Regions from separate parts of the Bacillus cihuensis genome, predicted to be linked through region 3. Evidence: predicted binding sites of a transcription regulator. Region 3 holds the regulator's gene; each other region holds the start of a gene.

Evidence for each region. The regulator LexA, encoded in region 3, represses DNA repair genes until DNA is damaged. The targets are predictions, from matches to a motif close to CGAACATATGTTCG.
Region 1: the regulator LexA is predicted to act here: its motif matches at 1,351-1,364, upstream of recA (recombinase RecA).
Region 2: the regulator LexA is predicted to act here: its motif matches at 2,258-2,271, upstream of V179_RS0109035 (YolD-like family protein).

What each region holds. Positions count from the first base shown of each region.
Region 1 is NZ_KI632497.1:57,051-61,697, reverse strand. Features, by position in the region: gene V179_RS0118540 (competence/damage-inducible protein A) at 1-1,116, shown strand, start outside; gene recA (recombinase RecA) at 1,581-2,627, shown strand; partial or broken gene V179_RS30200 (IS3 family transposase) at 2,776-4,062, shown strand; gene rny (ribonuclease Y) at 4,440-4,647, shown strand, end outside.
Region 2 is NZ_KI632495.1:653,187-657,833, forward strand. Features, by position in the region: gene V179_RS0109020 (hypothetical protein) at 1-250, opposite strand, end outside; gene V179_RS0109025 (class I SAM-dependent methyltransferase) at 431-1,213, opposite strand; gene V179_RS0109035 (YolD-like family protein) at 1,890-2,228, opposite strand; gene V179_RS27565 (DUF4362 domain-containing protein) at 2,393-2,830, opposite strand; partial or broken gene ltrA (group II intron reverse transcriptase/maturase) at 3,249-4,334, opposite strand.
Region 3 is NZ_KI632495.1:75,040-79,686, reverse strand. Features, by position in the region: gene tkt (transketolase) at 1-525, opposite strand, end outside; gene V179_RS0106125 (DUF896 domain-containing protein) at 693-929, opposite strand; gene V179_RS0106120 (YneB family resolvase-like protein) at 1,005-1,652, opposite strand; gene yneA (cell division suppressor protein YneA) at 1,668-1,973, opposite strand; gene lexA (transcriptional repressor LexA) at 2,130-2,753, shown strand; gene V179_RS0106105 (YHYH domain-containing protein) at 3,191-3,487, shown strand; gene V179_RS32305 (hypothetical protein) at 3,668-3,739, shown strand; gene V179_RS0106090 (hypothetical protein) at 3,974-4,441, opposite strand; gene V179_RS0106085 (cupin domain-containing protein) at 4,583-4,647, shown strand, end outside.

The DNA.
Region 1 (4,647 bases), on a different contig from region 3:
GTAGGGGATAATAGTGAACGACTTCAATCTGTTATTGAGATTGCGGAATCTCGTGCTGACTTAATTATTTTTACAGGCGGACTTGGACCAACAAAAGACGATTTGACGAAAGAAACGATTGCCCGTCATTTAGGAAAAAATCTTGTTTTTGACAATCATGCTTTAACAGCTATCCAAGCTTATTTTTCAAAAACTGGACGGGTGATGACAGAGAATAACAAAAAGCAGGCCCTCATTTTAGAACATGCAGAAGTACTTGCAAATGATCATGGTATGGCCCCAGGCATGATTCTTACTTTAAAGGATAAGACATATATGTTGTTGCCTGGACCTCCAAAAGAGTTGGAGCCTATGTTCTTAACTTATGGCTATAAAAAATTAATGGAAAAACTAGATAAACAAGAACGCATTGAATCAAAGGTACTGCGATTTTTTGGAATTGGAGAGTCATTGTTAGAAACGAAAATTGATGATTTGCTTGAAAATCAAACCAATCCAACGATTGCTCCGCTTGCAGGTGATGGTGAAGTCACGCTAAGGATTACTGCAAAACATGAATCAATAGAAATATGTAATCAGCTGATTAGTGAAGTGGAAACGGAAATAATGAAACGTGTGGGAGACTTTTACTATGGAAGTGAACAGACTTCATTAATTAAGGAATTAGTAAAAGAGTTAACTGCAAGAGGTATGTCAATTGCCGCTGCTGAAAGTTTGACCGGTGGGATGTTCCAAGAGCAGCTAACGACCATTCCAGGAGCTGGTAAAGTCTTTAAAGGAGGGATCGTTAGTTATACAAATGAAGCTAAGTCTAATTTGCTTCAAATTCGTGATGAAACCATCTCTGGATCTGGTGTCATAAGTGAGCAATGTGCAATCGAGATGGCCGAAAATATTCGAACACAGCTCGATGCAGATGTTGGAATTAGCTTTACCGGAGTAGCTGGTCCAGATGAACAGGAATCTAAGCCAGTAGGAACCGTCTTTATAGGTATAGCTTTCCGTAATGGAGATTCGAAGGTTGAGAAACTAAACCTCTCTGGCAGTAGAACACAAATTAGAATACGAAGTGTAAAATACGGCTGCCATTATTTATTGAATCATCTTTCTAACTAATTTTCTAAGAGGGTGTCTTAAAAGGTGAATTTTGCTTTTTTAGACACTCTCTTTTTATTTTTGATGGAAAATAATATTGTTAAATAAAAAAGTCCTTAATATTGCATCATTATATAATATAGCCTTAGTATACAAGAAGATTAAAATTTCATTATTAAAGCATATATTAATTAGAAATAGAATTTTTGCTAGACAGAAATGTAGTTTTTAAGTTATTATAGCTTTAGAAATAAACGAATGAATGTTCGTTTTTTTCTTGGCAAATGAAAGGAAAAAGTATATAGTAGAGATAGACATTTGAAAGGGAATGAAGCGAGCATTTCTCCCCCTTCTTTTTTATAAGTCGAAATAGTATAGAAGTTTTTTGATATTTTACCTGGCAATCTAAGCCTGGGACGAGCTATTGTTTAATAAAATTATTATCTAATCAGCCAAGCTGATTAACCTATAGAGGAGGAACTTAAGTGAGCGATCGTCAAGCGGCACTAGAAATGGCATTGAAACAAATTGAAAAACAATTTGGTAAAGGTTCCATCATGAAGTTAGGAGAACAAACAGACAGAAGAATCTCAACAATTTCAAGCGGATCATTAGCATTGGATGTAGCTTTAGGAGTAGGTGGATACCCTCGAGGCAGGGTTATTGAAGTATATGGTCCGGAAAGCTCAGGTAAAACAACGGTATCCTTACATGCGATTGCAGAGGTCCAGGCTAATGGTGGTACGGCTGCATTTATTGATGCAGAGCACGCACTAGACCCTGATTACGCACAGAAACTCGGAGTCAACATTGATGAATTATTATTGTCACAGCCAGACACTGGTGAACAGGCACTTGAAATTGCAGAAGCATTGGTCAGAAGTGGTGCAGTAGATATTATTGTCATTGACTCTGTAGCTGCGCTCGTTCCTAAAGCTGAAATTGAAGGTGAGATGGGAGATTCTCATATGGGTCTTCAAGCTAGAATGATGTCACAGGCGTTGAGAAAACTATCTGGTGCAATTAATAAATCCAATACGATTGCTGTTTTCATTAACCAAGTTCGTGAAAAGATTGGTGTAATGTTTGGAAATCCTGAGACAACTCCAGGGGGACGTGCATTGAAGTTTTATTCATCAGTAAGACTTGAAGTGCGCCGTGCAGAACAATTGAAGCAAGGCAGTGACATTGTTGGTAACAAAACAAAAATTAAAGTTGTTAAAAACAAGGTAGCGCCGCCATTTAAGCAAGCAGAAGTAGATATTATGTATGGTGAAGGTATTTCTAGAGAAGGTGAAATCATCGATATGGGATCTGAATTAGATATCGTTGAAAAAAGTGGATCATGGTATTCGTATAACGGTGAAAGACTAGGGCAAGGCCGTGAAAATGCTAAGCTTTTCTTAAAAGAAAACAAAACTATTAAACTTGAAATCGCACAGAAAATCCGCGATCATTATAATCTAGATGGTGTACATGTATTACCTGCAGATAGTGAGAAAGAACAGGAAGAAATGAGCCTGCTCGATTAATTGTGTTAAAGTAAAGAAGCTTGTTGATATGAACTTTAACCCGAATAATGGACACTTATAAAAAAGTGCCATATATTCGGGTTTTTCTATGTCCTAAGACAGAAAACCCGTTTATAATAAAAGCAATTATTGTAGACGGAGGATTTACATGAGTAAGAACCTATTTACGGAATTTCAAACTAAAGAGTTAGAGAAGAATCCTAATGCTTTAAGTGTTTATGAACGTTCATTTCTTATGTTCCTGACTTCAAAGTAAAGGCTGTAATGGAATATCGAAGTGGGAAATTACCTTCTCAAATCTTTATCGAAAATGGTTTTAATCTTGAGTTGATCGGTAAAAACCAACCAATAAGATGTCTTCAAAGGTGGCGCGACACCTTTGAGAAATTTGGTGAAGTTGGGCTTCAGTCAGTTCGTAAAGGAAAGTCCAGTACAGGACGCCCATCATCAAAGGAACTATCTGCTGAAGAAAAGCTCAAAAAGGCTGAAGCCAGAGTAAAATTCTTAGAAGCTAAAATGACTCCTTAAAAAAGCTAGAGGATATAGAATGGCAGGCGTTGAGGGAAAAACATTATTAACACGATCAGCGAAATATCAACTTATCGAGCAAAGCATTCGTCAACACCAATTAAAAACCTCAGTAAGTTTTCTATGTGGGCTAGCTGGCGTAAGTAGAAGTGGGTATTATGCTTGGTTAAAGGCTGTCTCGATTCGCCAACGTAAAGATGAAGAAGATCAAAAGGACATTAAATTAATCCAATACATTTTCAATCAGAAAAAACAAAAAGTAGGGGCACTACAAATTAAAATGATCTTAGAAAATGATTATTTTGTTGTAATGAATCATAAGAAAATTAGACGGTTAATACGTACATTGCAACTTATTGCAAAGGTTAGAATGGCAAAGGCAGCACAAGAACATCGGACATGCCCTAACCTCTTAAATCGTGAATTTAATCAAGACGAGCCAGTGAATGTTATTAACGGATATCACTGATCTGTATTATGTGCATGGACAAAAAGCCTATTTCCTGTGTTAAGGATGGCAGCACAAATGAAATACTTGCCCATCATCTGTTTTGTCTATAAAACTTTGGAAAAGTTTAATGAAACTACATAGAAACATTTTCAGCCAGGAGCTATCCAGCATTCGGACCAGGGTTTCCATTACACTCATCCCCTCTTTCAAGAGAAAGTAAAGAAACTAAGAATGACTCAATCAATGTCTCGTAATGGCAATTGTTGGGATAATGCTCCGATGGAATCGTTCTTTGGCCTTTTTATTGATGAAGTCGATTATAAAGAAAGTAGTAGTTTAAATGAATTAAAGCATATAATGGATTCTTACATCGAGGAGTATAACAATCGTCGTTACTAGTGAGGATTGAAAAAGATGACCCAGGTTCAGTACCGAGGTCATCTAATCGCAGCATAGGACCTTTTATTAAACGGTCCATATTGTGGGTTTCAGTTCAATAGCAAGCCTCTTTTTTAAATATATGGTTTATAATGGAAACTTTTGGTCAAAAATACTAGATAGTATCGCAAGAATATGTGGATGATAATGGAAAATTAATTAAGGGTATAAGTAATTTTCTAACTTTTTGGAACCGTTCCGAATATTCATGTATAGAGTCTTTGCAAACTCTTGACAATAAAATTTCTCAACTATACAATTAACATGTATATTTTACATTTTTTTAAATAAAGAATTTTGAAAAGCCAAGTGCTGTATATTGAAGACATGTACAATGTACTTGCCGACAGTTCAACTTTATTAAGTAAAAGTTCATAGCAAGGGGAGGTGAAACGATGGAACCTATTCAACTCATCATCTCCAGTTTGCTTGGCCTATTCGTCGGTGCAGTTGTTAGTTATTTTGTTTTTAAGAATATTACTCAAAACAAAATAGCAGGGGCGAGAAATTCTGCTGAACAAATTCTTGAAGATGCAAAAAGGGAAGCGGAAGCTCTAAAAAAAGAAGCCCTATTGGAAGCGAAAGATGATATTCATAAAACTC
Region 2 (4,647 bases), 580 kb from region 3:
CCAAAGAAGAACGACCTGATGAAATTTCAACAACACATTTTCCACTGACGACATCATATTCCTTTAGCACAACATATTTTAGGCTTGGGATGGTAGCAGCTAAAAGAAAAGCACCAATTACAAAGCTTCCTAAGATTTTACCTACATTTAATAATGAATATTCTTTATCAACATACATAGCAAAAAAAGCAAATACTGCGCCTATTACTAATAAAGCTCCTACTATGAGCATTAAATAATAAATGATCATCTTTTCACTTCTATAACAATTGAATGGTAATATTACCAAATGATAATTGTTCTTCAACTAACCTGCTTCGTTAGTTCAATAATCAAAAAGAGCCGCCAGTGTTGGCAGCCCTGATCTTCAAGTAAAGCACCCAGTTAGTCAGTAAGAACGGTGACACATTAGTTGCTTCGCCTACATTATTTAATCAATATTAATCTTGATAGCTCTTGTCGCAATAAAACATTTTATATATTTATCTAACGGTCTACTTCCACCAAAATCATCTTCATATAGACCATTGAGCGTAAATCCCGCATCAAATTGTCCTTGAATTTGGTCTTCTAATGTATGTCCAAATTCAATTGTTTTATTGGCTTTAATATATTCTTCAATCTCTTTTTCTGTCAGATTATCCAAGGATGATGATGGAATAGAGTTTTTAACCACTAAATTTCCCTTCATATCTTCTTCATCATCAAAAATAAATAGAAGAGGGTTTGTAAAACCAGAAATAAGGACTCCTTTATCTTTTAACACTCGTGATGCTTCTCTCCATACAGGATGAACATCTTTTACAAAAAGATTTGAAACAGGATTTACAACCATATCAAATTCTCCTTCCCCAAAATCAGAGAGGTCAGACATATCACCTTGAACAGTTCTTAAATTTAATCCATCACGATTTGCGACAATTTCATCCTGTTCCAATTGTTTTTTGGAGATATCGATAACTGTAACATCAGCTCCTGCTGCTGCTAATACTGGACCTTGTTGACCTCCACCAGAAGCTAAACATAAAATTTTTAGTCCTACTAATGATTTTGGAAACCAACTTCTTGGTACAGGTTTTCCTGCTGTTACGCTAATCTCCCAGTCACCTGATTTACTTTTTTCGATTATTTCCTTAGAAACAGCCTTTGTATAGACCACTTGTTCATCAACTTTTTTATCCCAAGCACTACTATTATGATTAACAGTATCCATATAAAATCCCCCCCATTTTTTGGACATAGTTCCCTTAAAAGGATAACATATCAACATCTGTTTTTTCTGACTCTTGTTAAGCTTACCTGCCCTTTAGCCATCCATGAAGCGCAAAAATCAGCGCTTCACCACAGAGTATGAAAATAGTTAAGAAGAGCTAATACTGATACTGATCTTAATCCAGTCAACCCATTCCATAGATCAATGAATTGTAGCTCTATCCATTTTTTTTTACGATGGATAAGGGGTCTCTTTGGTATTGCCTTTTTTCGAAGTTAGAGAAGTTTATTTTCGTGGTAGTTCAATAAAAAAGGAGTAATCTCCTATTTGAAGTATTGCAACCTGTTACTTCAATAGGTATCTGTTAATCTTCAGCCAAAATGATGTTTTTAAAATGTATTTAAAAGAGGCACTATTATTATTGATAAACCTAAACTTATTAAGATTGTAATAAGCCAATCCCTTTTTTTCGTCGTCTTAAGTAGTATATTTAGTACCGAACCAATACAAATAGAAACTAAAAATACGAAAAAAATCATAATAATCGTTTCCATAAAGTACCTCCAGACATCTGTTGTGTAATATTTTACCACTATTCCCTTTGTTAATCTAACCTGCTTTTTTTTAGTTTAATAAGAAAAAACGCCAACCAACGTAAGGCTGACGCTATGTTCCCCTAATTCACCACCTTCACCCCAATAATACTATCGAACGTCACTCGCTCAAACTCTCCTAGCTTTACCTCAATCCGCAGCTCATGCGTAATAGGATCAACGTAATGGACACGGCCAGTAATATCAAAAGTAAAGCCTTCATCCCAAACAGTTAGCTTTACCGAATGGTCGTATTCCATTGCGTAAATAATCCGCAAGTCGAATTCTTCCGCCTCATGTTCGTCAATGATTGGCTTAGCTTGTCGTTCATTATCCCGCCAAAAATCCCACTGAGTTTTCGCTAGTTCTGGCAATTGGAATGCGGCTTGCCACTTCATAATTCCTCGGTCTCTAAACGCCATATAATCGCCTCCTTTAAGATTATTATATACGAACTAATGTTCCGTATGTAATAAAAAGAAAAAGACCATTTTTTGACGGCCTTGAGTTCTTCTTATTTCACTAAAGCACCCCGTTACTTTAAGTGCAAAACTTCACAAAGATTTTTTAAGTGCTGTCATTTACTTTAGTGTTTTTTCTCAATCCTAATTAAAATGCGTTCAAGATTCTTGGAACAACCACTTATTAAATATCCGATTTCGCCTTGTGTATTTTCTTTTTCAATTACTTCTTTGCAATCATCGGTCTCTTTACCTTTATCTTTTCCAGCATATTCATCATTTGAATTATCGTAAGTGTAATGAATAACTTCTCCATCAAATTGTAAATCTTGGAAAATAGGGTCTCCTTCGTGAGTATAGCCTGTAACCCGTAGGGTGTCTTCTTTTTTGTTAGATAAATTAATTAAGAACTGCTCAAACCTTTCTAAATTAACAACTTCATTTTGGTGAACAACATCGCCTCTTTTAATCGCTTCCTCTGACCCGTAAGCCCCACTCTTTGAACAACCAATACTACTAATAGCAACCAAAAATATAATTATAATTAATATAAATCTTTTCACTTATTTCCTCCCTAATTAGATTATCTATATAAATTTATTTCTTCATTCTTCTCGTATATACCTTCTTGCACTAGTCGAGTAGAAGGGAACCTTTCTACCTTTCGGTAGATTGTGTTCCTCCCCCCTCACAGAACCGTGCTTGCGCTATTCACGCACATGGCTCCTCCTAGTTATCATTCACAAAATGTAGCTAATCTCTTTCCTTAAGTCATATATATTAACCTTAACTCTTGGTGAAGGTAGCGGATATTTATTAAGAAAGAGTCTAAATTTATCCTAAGTAAATGATTTCCTTTGACTTCTTATATTGAGCCATTTATACAGAATGTATCCGATTTTTTCTTTGAATTTGTATACACTTTGGGTGTTATCTGTGATGCAGTAATAGTTGTAATAACCAATTAGTGAGCGTTTAAATCTATCCATAATCATAAATATCTTTATTTCTATTAATCTTCAACCATTCTTTTGATTCCTTTAGTTTGCCTTGGACTTTCTTTCTGCTTGATTTCCTTTTCACTCGAAAGTTTCCTTGTTTACTCTTCCCACAATAGTGTGTAAAACCTAGGAAATCAAAGGTTGCAGGTTTTCTATTTCCCTTTTGTTTTGAATCTTTCTCCGCAAACCTCCCGAAGGGAATAATTTTAGTTTTATCCTCAGCTATTTCTAGGTTAAACTTCTTTAATCTAAGTTTTAATGATTGGAAGAATTCCTGAGCTTCGCTCTTATATTGAAAACAACAAACAAAATCATCTGCATATCTCACTATGTATGCTTGTCCTTTGCACTGTTTTCTTACCCTTTACTCAAACCAAAGGTCGAGGACATAATGGAGATATACATTGGCTAATACCGGAGATATTACTCCACCTTGCGGTGTACCATTATCTGTTCAGTGTTTCTTACCTTCCTCCATATATCCACCTTTAAGAAACCTACCAATTATTCTTAGTAAGTTAGGGTCGGAGATTCGTAGTTTTAAGAACTCCATCATCCATATGTGGTCAACGTTGTCGAAGAATCCCCTAATATCTACATCTACTACATAATTTACTGACCTCGTTTCAATATAGTGGTTCAGTATTTTCAAATCATCATGGCAGTTACGATTTGCGCGGAACCCAAAGGAACAGTCCAGCAAGTCATTTTCATAAATGGTATTTAGTATCTTTGTAATGCCTTTTTGAACAATTTTATCTTCATGTTCAGGTATTCCCATTGGTCTTTTCTTTTTTAAATTGAGCTTTGGAATATACATTCTCCTTACTGGAACAGGACGATAGCTTTTGCTTTTAAGTCTACTTACTAAATCCTCTATGTTTACCTCTAAACTTTCACCGTTTTGCTCTTTAGTTGTACCGTTAATCCCAGTTGCCCTCTTATTGGGAAGTTCAAGATGACATTGAACTAATGCTTCCTTATTTAATAGATGTGCAAGAGATGTAAATTTCATTTTAGAATCAGATTTTGCTAATTCTGCAATCCTTAGTAGTTTTGTTTCCATTTATTAAACCTACCTCTGTGTGTAGTAAATGTGTCCCTAGTAAGGGTGATAACTGGTAGCTAGCCTTTCCTCCATCGGCATTACCCAAATTCATTGGTACTACGCTGCTTTCCGACTCCCTACATCGGCATTTGGTTTCCTTGCTTATTATCACTTGTAGACCATACTCTTCTAAAAAAAGAAAAGACCGGTAGGGTCTCCCGAGTTTCCGTATCATATCAATATAAAACGTGCCAAGGTCTCTGACTCCAGAGAGGTTTTACCCTTCTTGCCATTAACGAAAGGTAAAATGTAGCTTTCTGCTGCAGGTAAA
Region 3 (4,647 bases):
AAGGTGAGCAGCTAACGAAGCGGCCTCTGAAGACACACCTTCCATTAAATCCCCGTCTCCACAAATACCATATGTATAATGATCTACTACATTATATGAGCCACGATTATATGTTCCTGCTAAATGACGTTCAGCCATAGCCATACCTACTGCCATTGCAATACCTTGGCCTAGAGGCCCAGTTGTTGCATCTACCCCTGCAGTATGTCCATATTCAGGATGACCTGGTGTTTTGCTACCCCATTGGCGGAAATTTTTAATATCATCCATTGATAAATCATAGCCTGATAAATGCAAAAGACTATACAATAGCATCGATCCATGTCCAGCTGAAAGAACAAAACGGTCTCTATTAAACCAAGTTGGATTTTTCGGATTGTGATTCATAAACTGGGTCCAAAGAGTGTAAGCCATCGGAGCAGCGCCCATCGGCATTCCAGGGTGTCCAGAATTCGCTTTTTCAATAGCATCAATTGACAGTGTACGAATTGTATTGATTGAAAGTGCATCAGTTTTGTTTAACATAAAACCATCCTTCCTTTATGTATACCCTTACTATATTATAGTGTCATTTTGATAAAAACAACAATAATTCAGATACTTTATTAAAGTGCCCTGTCTTCCTTCAATAATCCGCTCATTCTTCAAACAAAAAAAGAATATCGAAACCGATATTCTTTTTATTTCATCTATTAATGTAAACGATTTTTTGAATCTTTAATACTTTTAAGCTTTTCAGGTGTAACATCGTTTCCTTCTGGGTCAATAATTGTCAAATGCTCGATCGTATTTGACATAGATTTCCGAAACGTTTCTAAGTACTCACTTCTCAGCTTAGATTGTTCTTTCGCTTCTTCCACTGTCAATGAGCTGGACTTGGCCTTCTTAGCCAGTTCATTTATACGAGCTAACTTTTCTTTCGATAACATATTTTCGCTCCCTTTTACTTTTAATAGTGTCATGTTATAAAAAAAAAAGCGAAAATACAAGTTCTCTGCTCTTGATTAATCTTCTTTTACAGCTTTGTATTCTAAATATCTTCGATTTATTGTTGCTTTTGAAACTTGATAACCAAATCCTCGTAAAGTTGCTGCAATTTCTGCAAATGTAAGTCCGTTGTTTCGAAGTTTTACTATTTCTTCAATTGGAACTTCTTTTCTTTCTCTTCCACCACTCATTCCTTGATTGGCCAGATTTTTTTGTGGTCGAAATCCATTTTCAACTGCCCGCTGCATACCACGTTTAATTTTAATATTATGTAACTTCCGCTGGTACTCCTCAACAATTCCGACAATATTAATGACCATCGAATCTGAATCAGATAGTTCAATTTCCCCATCATGTGATAAAGAATAAATTTTTACACCTTCCTTAATAATTACATGAAAAAGGGCAATTTTCGCGTTTCCACGACCAAGCCTCGTTTCATCTTGAATTAATAGAACGTCAGCCTGCTTCTTTTTTAAGATATCTAACATTTCAAAAATGCCATCACGATTAAGTTCGTAACCGCTTGCTTGTTCTTTAATAACAGAAACAATTTCAAATTCTGATTTACTTGCTAGTTTTCTCAACTCTTCTTCCTGTCTGACTAAAGATGTTTCTTGTGATTCTTTTTCTGTACTAACACGGCAGTATATAATTGCTCTCATTTATTTCCAACTTTCTTATTGCTTACTTGCTAAACTTAGATTTGTTTTAGTTACTGGTATAATAATAGAATCTCCTGGTACAAGTGAATTTGCAGATATTTCATTATGAGTAATAATCCAGTCTATGAACTCATCTCTCGATAAATCTTCTGTTTTGTATACTTCAGCCATTTTCCATAGAGTATCACCATGATCTACTGTAATAGAGATATATTTGTCAAGGTTATCATAATTTTTATTCATTGAGAAAAATAAAGAAAAAATAAACACGATTACTGCTAGTGAAAGTGTATAAGTATAACTTTTTAATAGTTTTTTCATCGTTATTCCCTCCAAAATCGAATGCCTGTTCGCAATTTGTTAATCTCAGTATATACCGAACATCTGTTTTTAGTCAACATTATTCGAACTTATGTTTGTATCTTTTTTTTTCGCGTGATATAATAAAAACAAGAATAAGAGAGAAGGGGTGAAAGTATGTCTAAGCTTTCAAAAAGGCAAAATGATATATTGGATTTTATTAAAGACGAAGTTCGTACTAAAGGCTATCCACCTTCAGTGAGAGAGATTGGAGAAGCTGTTGGTTTAGCTTCAAGCTCGACAGTTCACGGTCATTTATCAAGATTAGAAAGTAAAGGTCTTATTCGTCGCGATCCTACCAAACCTCGTGCCATTGAAATACTAGATCCATCTGAAACGCACAATATACCAAAAAACAACGTCATCAATGTGCCTTTACTCGGAAAGGTAACAGCTGGTCTACCAATTACTGCAATTGAAAACATTGAGGAGTATTTCCCACTTCCAGAATCGATGGCAACACATGACGAACATGTCTTCATGCTCGAAATTATGGGCGATAGTATGATTGAAGCTGGAATCCATGATGGCGACTATGTTATTGTGAAGCAACAAAGTACAGCGAATAATGGTGATATTGTTGTTGCTATGACTGAGGATGATGAAGCAACGGTAAAACGCTTTTTTAAAGAAAAAGATTTCATCCGTTTACAGCCCGAAAACTCCAATATGGAACCAATCATTCTTGGGAACGTATCAATTCTTGGAAGAGTAATTGGACTTTACCGCCAAATCCATTAATGTTTTTTCCTCCTGTTTATTACAGGAGGTTTATTTTTTTATAACAACTTATCTTGAGTACTCCCTACAGCGCATGTAAATAAATAACATTAAGAAGAAATTGGATGCAATTTGTTCCCTATATAAAGCCACGTATTAATAAAGCTATTTACATGAGATTTCCCTGTCTTTTTGGACAACCTCACTTAGATCATTCATATGAACCGTTTCTTGGAATTATTACAGATAATTAATCACTTCTTAAATTTGTAAAATATTCATTTTAAGTGAATGCTAAAGATGATGTGGAAACTCCTCATGAAACAACAGCTAACGATGTAGCGACAAAAAATCTAAGAAGTTTAGATTTTTCGATATTAGATCACCCATAATATATCGATATATCTATTCATAGGATTATTTTTATATAATCGATGTTTTGATAAGTGGTATATTATATGAAAAAACTTTCTATTGGACTACTTCCGTTAGTCCTTGTAACTACACAAGTTCCTAAAGTAGATGCTCATCCAGGGCGTACCGATAGTAATGGAGGGCATTACAGATGGACTAATTGTAAAATGGAGGTTAAGTTTCGGAGAGTAATTACCAATGGACTTGGTTCATCAAAAACACTATCTAAACCTAGCACATCTAAACCTGCAACTGTTAGCGCTAGCGTTTATCTTAATTGTGGAAAACAAAGCTATAATTTAAGTGCCTACATAATAACGGCACAACACCCATTCCAATGACCAATCTTTGAGGCATTAGATGTTACTGTACAATTTGAAAGTAGCACTAAAAAAGTTACTGGATCTAAAGTGCAAAAACGATTTTTTAAATATCGGCAATAGAAAAGCTAATATTAAATCAAATGGTAATACTACTTCGTTTGATTTATCAAAACCTGCGGAATAACCAATGGCTCAACTATGGTTCCATTACGCATTACAAATGAATCATTGGGTGGCAATGTTCGATGGGATAGTAGTACTAGAGAGTAAAGATTACAAAGTAAAATTTAGTGGCTGTCCAAAAGCATTTGCTTTTAGACAACGGCTTCTTTTTACCAAAAAAATTGGACATAAATAATATTAATATTCTTTATATTATAGGGAGGAGATTGCATTGAAGATGAAAAGAACTGTCAAGAGTTTCTTGACAGTTAAAATAGTTAATAAGTGGTGATCCCTTCGCCATGTTGAATCTACAAATCTATAAAGATTCTTTATTCAGATTTACCCAAATACACTATTGAGATCTTTGTTTGCATTCTCTATTTTCTTTTGATCAATTGTTAATTCATTCTCTTGCAGAAATGCCGTTTCTAATAAAGCATCCATCGCATCCTTAAATGAATTTTCATCTAAAAAGGTCTTAATCATCATCGAGTCTTTTTTCCCTGTTTGTAGATTTTTTGAAGTAACTAATGACCATTCCCCTTCGTAAATGTACACCTCATTTTCATTTCGACCGATAATTGGGCCTTTATACGAACGGCAATCGAACTTTTTATTATAAAAAGAATAATGATGTTTTTTTAGGTATGAAATGATTGGCTTTACCTTTTCAGCTCTTTCGAGAAATTTTTGTTCTTGTAGCTCTAAAAGTTTGATATATTCCTCTTTTTGACTTACAATCAACAGCTCATTACTTTCTAAACGATCAATACTTTCAGAAATCAACCTTTCGTCCTGTTCAAACATTCTATCCCCCCTTGTTTTTAAATTATATTATTTGTATATCAGCTTTATTAGTAAAATACTGGAATTTTTTAATTGATACGAACCTTATTATTGCTTTTACATAACATGCCTATAGTTAATAATAAGAGGTGAAACTATGTTATGGTTGGAAATATAGATTATACATCACCAACAACTCAATATACTTTTGACGTGAATAGAAGTCC